2 regions of the Rhodococcus sovatensis genome follow, and region 2 is predicted to be linked to the other one. Evidence: riboswitches for the same ligand, from Rfam matches in the RefSeq annotation. Region 2 holds a riboswitch; the other holds the start of a gene.
What was found. A riboswitch is a leader RNA that binds a small molecule or an ion and turns the genes downstream of it on or off. The one in region 2 is predicted to bind cyclic di-AMP.

Region 1: another riboswitch for cyclic di-AMP. It lies ahead of WDS16_RS07175 (C40 family peptidase); the one in region 2 lies ahead of WDS16_RS00785 (transglycosylase family protein).

The regions. Positions count from the first base shown of each region.
Region 1 is NZ_CP147846.1:1,527,781-1,531,732, reverse strand. Features, by position in the region: gene WDS16_RS07180 (C40 family peptidase) at 1-893, opposite strand, end outside; gene WDS16_RS07175 (C40 family peptidase) at 1,329-1,862, opposite strand; cyclic di-AMP (ydaO/yuaA leader) riboswitch at 1,906-2,070, opposite strand; gene WDS16_RS07170 (hypothetical protein) at 2,186-2,467, opposite strand; gene WDS16_RS07165 (DEDD exonuclease domain-containing protein) at 2,616-3,952, shown strand, end outside.
Region 2 is NZ_CP147846.1:187,258-191,209, forward strand. Features, by position in the region: gene WDS16_RS00775 (helicase-associated domain-containing protein) at 1-1,697, opposite strand, end outside; gene WDS16_RS00780 (hypothetical protein) at 1,759-1,947, shown strand; gene WDS16_RS00785 (transglycosylase family protein) at 2,029-2,643, opposite strand; cyclic di-AMP (ydaO/yuaA leader) riboswitch at 2,652-2,874, opposite strand; gene WDS16_RS00790 (GTPase) at 3,150-3,952, opposite strand, start outside.

The DNA of each region.
Region 1 (3,952 bases), 1.3 Mb from region 2:
ACGTGGGATGCATCCGGGTAGAACAACACGACATCGCCCGGCTGAAGATCTTTCTGATCGATCGGTGTTCCGCCCGACGCCTGCGCCTGGCTCGATCTCGGGAGCGTCTTACCGACCTGCTTGTACGCCCACACAACCAGACCGGAGCAATCGAACCCATCGGGGCCTGTCGCGCCCCACACGTAGGGCTTCCCGATCTGTGTCAGACCAGCCTGCAGCGCTCCGGACCCCGAACCCGGAATGAGGTTCGACAAGATCTTCGACAGGTCGAAGCCCGGAGGCAACGGCGAACCCGCGAGCTCGGCCTGCTCGGACCCCGACAGCGCGTTGAAACTCGCGATGACTTCGGCCATCTGTCCCTGCAGTTCGCTCTGCTTCGCTTGCAGGCCGTCGCTGACGACCTTGGCTTGTTCGGCAGCAATCCTGGCGGTTTCGGCTGCGGTACGCGCCGCGTCCTCGGCGGCGGCGGCATCGGTTGTGGCCTGTTTGAACTGCTCCACCTGACGCGCGGTTTCCGCCGAGATGATGTCGAGAGCCGACATCTGATCGAGCAACTGCTGAGGTGAATCGCTGACCATGACGGCGAACAGTCGATTGGTGCGCCCGCCCTGATAGTTGACGTTGGCGACTTTGTCGACGGCCGGCTTCAGTTCCGCGAGTGCAGCCTGCGCACGCGTGAGTGCTTCCTGTTGCGTACCGACAGCGGCCTCGGCGTCCCGTTGAGCCGCCGCCTTCGCGTCCAGATCGATCTGGGCGTTGTGCAATGCCTCGGTAGTCTGCTCCGACTCACGGGACAGATCTGCCAGACGCGTCTGCGCATCGGACGAACTGTCGACGCCCGGCTGCGCGTTGGCCGGGATGGTCGGGCCGAGCACGAGACACGCCGCAAGCATTGCGGCTGCGAGAACGCTCCGCTTGGAGCGGGTGACGCGCTTGACTGTCGGTGTCGCCACGAGAAAGTGTCTCTCCGTTCTTGCTGTGAAACCGGCCGAGGTGATCAGCGCAACCGAATGGACGCGATCGAACTGCTACCGGTGGAACTTGACTTCTGGCGGTCAGCCACCCGGCTGGGCGACGATAACGAGTGGAAAACAAACCCTACCCATCAGTAAGGCTTGCCGGGGAGAAATCGAGTCGTAAAACTCGGACATTTCTCGACGATCCGGTGGCTTTGCTCGACCAACGGACTCGGCCAGGTTACGGAACGGTATCGCGAGAGTCCATTCGAGTGAATGACGGCCGACCATCTCGGCCCGAAACGACCGACAGCACCAGGCGCGCCGAAGACGGCTGCAACCTGATGCTGTCGGAAAGGCCGATCATGGAGATCAGTAGCGACGCGCTCCGTCGGAGGGCATCGACGACACTGGAGCGACCTTCACAGGAACACCCGATGTCGATGCATGAATGACGTTGCCGTTGCCTGCGTAGATTCCAGAGTGCGAGCCGCCGTAGAAGGAGACGACGTCGCCCGGCTGGAGGTCCGACATGGACACCGGCGTACCGGCAGCAGCCTGGTCGTAGCTGGTACGAGGAAGGCTGACTCCGGCCTGCTTGTAGGCCCACTGCACCAGACCTGAGCAATCGAACGAGCTCGGGCCTGCTGCACCGTAGACGTACGGGGCACCGATCTTCGACTCGGCTGCCTGTACAGCCTTGGCGGCCGGCGTCACCTGAGGTGCAATAGGGGCAGGCGCGCCTGGCATCCCTGGGATCTCGGTGGGCAGTGGAGGAAGACCTGGGATTTCCGGAACCTCGAATGTGCCGACTCCGGGGATTGTGATGGGAGCCGCCATTGCGGGGGCAGCGGGTAGAACGACCGCACCCGCGGCGATCGCACCAGCTACGAGAATTCGACGCATTTGACGGGTTGAAGTATGTGACGCCACGAGAAGGGGTTGCTCCGTTTCTTCCGTTCATCCGCCGACCGAGTTAGCTGACGGGTTCGGGCTGGGAAGATCAGCCCTACCCGCGTCGTCGCTGTCGCGACTCGGCGGGATTCACCCCAATGGAAATCGGGTTCCCGGTACGGGCGCTCATACAAGCGTCCCGATTAGGCGGTGCCCTGCGACGCCACTCCGGTTTGGATTGGCGAGACTCCGCAAGGTCTCAGGAAGGTTACGAAATGGCATACCCCTGTGTCGACCCCAACGCGCCGACTACTTCGATCAAGTTCGATTCCGCGCTAGATCGCGCGGCGATCGGCCCGAGTGTCACGGGGTGATAACGACCCACCGTCGGAGGCCTCGTCACCGTCTGTCACAAGACGCAGACGCGGTACGAGACCACCCTCTGCAAGGATGTCCATTGCACCTAGTTCCTCCTGGTCGAGGGCAATTCGAGGCGGCCTCGAACCGACCTGCACACCGCCACTCGCCGGAAACCCCGGAGCCCCGAGGAGGACCGTCACAACACAGTCGGCGCACGAGATGTCGCGCACCCTGCAATCACCGCAATCGACGATCATGTGATCCTCGTCTCTTTCGTAGGTCAGCTCGCGTTTTCGTTCGCTCGTCCCGAACCTAACGGTGCACTCCGACACATTTCCTTCGGCCGGTGCGCCGACGGATCACCGCGCAACTTCCTGTCGGTATGCGGGGCTACCGTCCTCAGTCGTGAGCCTGCCGATCCAACTGAGCTTCGATGAACTCGACACTCCGTTGCACGAGACCACGTTCGTCGTGGTCGACCTCGAGACCACTGGGGGCAGCGCCGACACCGAGGCGATCACCGAAATCGGCGCAGTCAAGGTCAGAGGCGGGGAAGTCATCGCCGAGTTCGCGACGCTGATCGATCCGGGCCGATCGATCCCCCCGTATATCGTGGAGTTGACCGGCATCACCACCGCAATGGTCATCGGTGCACCACGGATCGAACGCGTGCTCCCAGGTTTCCTGGAATTCGCCCGCGGTTCGGTTCTCGTTGCCCACAACGCTCGGTTCGACACCGGGTTCCTCCGGGCGGCCGCCTCACGGCTGGACATCGCCTGGCCCAAGTTCCAGGTCCTGTGCACCGTGAAACTTGCCCGACGAGTACTCACTCGAGACGAAGCACCGTCCGTCAAATTGTCCGCGCTCTCCTCCCTGTTCCAAGTCAGCACCCAACCGACGCACCGCGCACTCGACGACGCCAGAGCCACCGTCGACGTATTGCACGCGCTCATCGAGCGCGTAGGCAACCAAGGCGTCCACAGCTACGCAGAGCTCGTCGACTACCTGCCGACCGTCTCCGCCGGACAACGCGCCAAACGCTCGCTCGCGGCCCAGTTGCCCCGTACCCCCGGCGTGTACCTCTTCAAGGGGCCCGGAAACGAGGTTCTGTACGTCGGAACCTCCACCAACCTTCAGCGCCGCGTCCGCAATTACTTCACCGGGTCCGAGACCCGCGGTCGCATGAAGGAAATGGTGGGCCTCGCTGTAGCGGTCGATCACGTCGAATGTGCACACGCACTCGAAGCCGGCGTACGAGAACTCCGGCTCCTGTGCGCCCACATCCCGCCGTACAACCGACGATCGAAGTTCCCCAAGAAGGGATGGTGGATCACGACGACCACGGATGCGTTTCCGCGCCTGTCCGTGATACGAACTCCCGCACCGGACTCGATCGGCCCGTTCACTGTTCGGGCCGATGCAGCCGACGCGGCTGCCCTCATCGCCGAGTTCTACGCCATCCGCACGTGTACGCGGCGGATTCCCAAATCCGCGGTGCACGATTGTGAACCGACAGCTGTCGGCGGATGCGCCGCGGCCAGCGCCGAGCCGATCACTCTCGAGCAGTATGCGCCTGCGCCCGAGCGCTTCCGTGCCCTCGCGCGCGGGACCGAAGCCAGTGCCCTCCACGCCATCAGAGACAGAGTCACCGCCCTCGCCGATGCCCAGCTCTTCGAATCGGCAGCACGGCTACGCGATCGGCTCGCCGTTCTGGCCGACGTATTGCGGCGGCTGCACCGTCT
Region 2 (3,952 bases):
GACGCGATGCCCGCCCGCAATCGGCCGTGGCGGCGGGCGACGTCGTCGATGAGGTAGCTGAGCCCCTGCGGAACCGGGGTTCGTGAATGTGTCCCGAACAGTGAGTGCAGCTCAGCTGCGCTCAGCCCGACATCGAGAGCGCGGCGAAGACTGTCCTCGGTGATGCGATACACCGTCGCTGCGCCTGCCGATTCGACGTCGGCGACGAGCCCGATTCGGTCGTGCAGGTCTGGCTCCAGCGGCCCTGGCGCGACGAGTGTCAGGTCGGCCTGCAGCAGCACGTAGTCGATCGGCGTCGGGAGTGCGTCGCGCATCGCGGCCTCGGCGTCGCCCCCGTGCAGTAGTGCTTTGCCCGGTGTCGACAGAGCACCGCGCGCGACGATGCCGAGAGTGGTGGCCTCGTCGAGCATCTTCTCCACTGGGCGTAGCCCGAAGCGTGCAGCAGACCGTGGCCGCCGCCACGCCAGTCCACGTGAGACGTCGGTCGGGGTCGTCGCCGTACCCGAACTCAATTCGGCAAGATATTCGAGGATGGTCCGACGATCGCGAGGCGCGGCGGGAGACCGCACTTCCTCGGACAGCGCAGCGACGGGTTTGTCGTTGGGATCGCGCATGCCGATCAACCATGGCGCTCGCTGAAGATCGAGCCATGCCGATGCGATCGCGTGCCAGCGTGCGGCCGGAGTTGCGGTGATCCAGGAGTCGACCGCAGCAGTCGGTGCCCAATAGTCGTCGCCGGAATCGTTCGACGGCACCGGGTCGGGAGTTCCGCTCGCGATCAACGATGCGCCTGCCAGCAGCTCGAGAAGCAGGCTCACCTGAGCCTCGTCCAGACCGGTGGCCTTGCTGATGCGCTTCGCCTCGCGCACGCCGAGACCGCCGGCTTTCAGAGCGGGAGCCGGGCTGACCGCCAGCGCATCGATGATCGCTGCGCAGTGTCGAATCAACTCGAGTGCTTCGCCTGCGGCGGCCGCGTTGATGTCGGCGAGAGCGTTCTTGGTCGCCTGTGGCTTGGGCGGTGTCATCGACGTAGGGTCCGAGATCGGTTCGCCGCGCAGCGCCTGGCCGACCTGAGCGGGAAGTTCGACGGTCTGCTCGTCGAGCCAGATCAGCAGGCCCGCCTGCAAGAGCTTTTGGACGGGCCGGTCGGGTGAGGTGCCCGGCGCGGCGTCGCGTGTGCGGCCGGTAGGCGACGAGCGGGCGAGCGTGGAGAGCAGCTTGCGCGAGCTCTCGTCGATTCCGGTCAGCGCCTCGGTGATGCGCTCCGGGGTCAGGACCTCGGTGGAGTCGAGGATGCGGCCGATCCGCCACGGCACCGCATCACGAGCAGCGGGCGTCATGCGGAGCGAGCGGGTACCCCACACGAGTGCACGCTCGCGAAGCGCGGTCAGCGCCTTGTCGACGGCTTTGACGCTTGCGCGCTTGTCGATGGCAGCGTCGAGTTGCGTGCGTGGCACTGGCATCTCGTGGGCGCCCTCGATGGCGAGCAGCTCGAGAACCGTCAGGGCAAGGGTGTCCAAAGTGTCGGCGCTTCGGAGAATCGAGGCACGCTGCTCGGCTCGTCCGGCGAGTACAGCGATGGTCGACGGCGGCGGCACGGTCAGGTCCGGGCGCAGCGTGAGGGTGCCGACGAGTTCGGTATCGGTACGGGACTTCAACCAGGTGGCGAGGTCCGGTGGCGCTGCTGTTTCGGTCATCGCCTATCAGATTAGTGACCTGGGCTGGCGGATGCCGCAGCGCAGGTGTCAAAATAGGCGCATGGTGAACAAGTCGAAGAAGCCCTACGTCGATCCAGGCTGGCCGGAAACCGCACGCGGCGACCACGCGGTGAGTGAGTTGGCCTCCTCACGCTCGGGAGGCTTGTCTCCTTACGGCGAGGACACCGAGTTCCCGCTGCCTTTGGACGAGTTGCCGTATGCCCACCCCGTGACCGTCGTCAATCGCTAGAACTACCCCACATCTGAAACTTCTCCACAACGAAGAAGGCCCCCGAGTGATCGGGGGCCTTCTTCGTAGTGACGTAGGACTTTACTGAGGCAGGAATGCCTTGTTCGCCTGGTAGAACTCGACCAACTGGGGATCGAGCTGGATGCCCTGGGTCGCGTCCTTGATCAGCGTGGCGATCTGCGGGTCGTTGGTGATCGTCTGAACTGCGCCGGTGATGCCGTCGATGACCTCGGCGGTGCCGTCGACCGTCGGGATGCTGGTGAGGTCAGGAAGCTTCGGTGCCTCGGGAGCAGTCTCCGGCGACGCCGGGACACTGCGCTCGGAAGGCGCGCTGCTGAGCCCGAGGCTCGACGAGCAGGAAGGCCATGCGCCCCAGCCCTGCGACGCGAGCACCTTCTCGGCGACAGCGATCTGCTCTTCGCGGCTGGCCTGGTTGGCAGAGGCGGCGTACTGCCCGCCGCCGTGCGAGGTCCAGGTGCTCGGCGAGAACTGCAGGCCGCCCTGGAAACCGTTGCCGGTGTTGATGCCCCAGTTGCCGCCGGCTTCGCACTGTGCGAGGCGGTCCCAGTCGGAATCAGGGGCAGCGCTGGCGGTGCCGGTGAAGGCCAGACCTGCTGTGCCCATGATCGCGCCGGTCACGGCGACCTTGGCTACGGTGCGGCCGGTGGTGGTCGGCTTGCGATGACGTCCGCTCATACGAGTTGAAATCCTCTCCACTGGCGCCTGCGAGGTCAGCTGTCGGGTTCGGGCTGAGAGGTAGCCCGGCCCAACTCTCCCGAAAGAGATGTTGGGCTTCACCCCAAGGAAAGTTGTGCTCTAGCACAGCTTTCCGGTTATCCGAGAGGACGTGTGGGTCCCCCGTCCTCGTCCCCTGGGTGTTCTTGTGGGGGTCCGTTCCCGCGGGACGAGGTTTGGCGCTACGGGTACGGATTCGGCCGAAGTTTCTCAGCCGCCACTGACCGTACTGAAGTTCCCCCGGAGTGTCACCATTTGGTAACTGTTTCATTTTGGGTCCGAACTGCCGCGTCGGCGAACCCAATTCTCGGTAACGAACGAACCTGCAGCTAACAGGGTTGGAGTGCGGGTGACGCTCGGGCGTTGCGCTTCCGTTACCCCATCGTTATGTGACAGAAGTCACATCGCTTCGGGTGGGGCTGAAGTGACAGAAGTGACCGAGTGTCCAGCTTCGGACGCCGCCGCCGTCATCGGCTCAGGTTTCCGTACGTGTGGATCAGGGCGACAAGCGCGGCATCTTCGGCGGCGGTGAGCGTGACGAGGGCTTGGCTGTGCGCCCAGGCGAGTTTGTCCAGCGCGGCTGCGCGGACGTGGTCGGGCCCGGCGGTGGGGGAGAGACCCAGCTTCAGTGCTGGTGTGGAGTGTTCGACGAGGCGACGCAATTCCTGGGTGACCGGGGATGCCGGATCGGTGCCGAGCATCGCTTCGAGGTGACCGAACAGCACGACGGTGTGTAGCGCCGGGTCGGACCGCAGGCGATCGACGATGTCGCGAATGTGCTCGCGTTCGGGGCGACTGTAGGCGAGGCGGTCGAGTTCGCCGAGGATGCGGTGGGCCCGTTTCACCGCAGCGAACACGCCGAGATGAGAGGCAAGCAGATTCTGCAATCTCGGCACGCCGGAATGCGTGACGAGCCAGTCGTTGAGCACTGCAGCGCCCTGTGCGGCGATGCTCCGGCCGTGGATCGTGCCGTACTCGCCGAGTAGGTCGACCAACCGGCCACGCATGTGCGGAGGGACGAGCGCGTCGTCGTCGGAGTCGAGCAGGTCGATCAGATCGAACGGGTCGATGCCGTGCATGGCGTGCAGCGCGCGGGCGTCGGCTTCGGTGAGAGCTCCGGTGTGCGAGGTCTCGGCGAGCAGACCTGCGATCGGAACGACGGTCATCACGGTATCGGCGAGCTGGGCCGACAGTCGTATCGCGTGCTCGCCCGCATGCGCGAGCGGATCGCGGGCTCCGAGAGCACCTTCACCGAAGCCGTCTGCGCGCG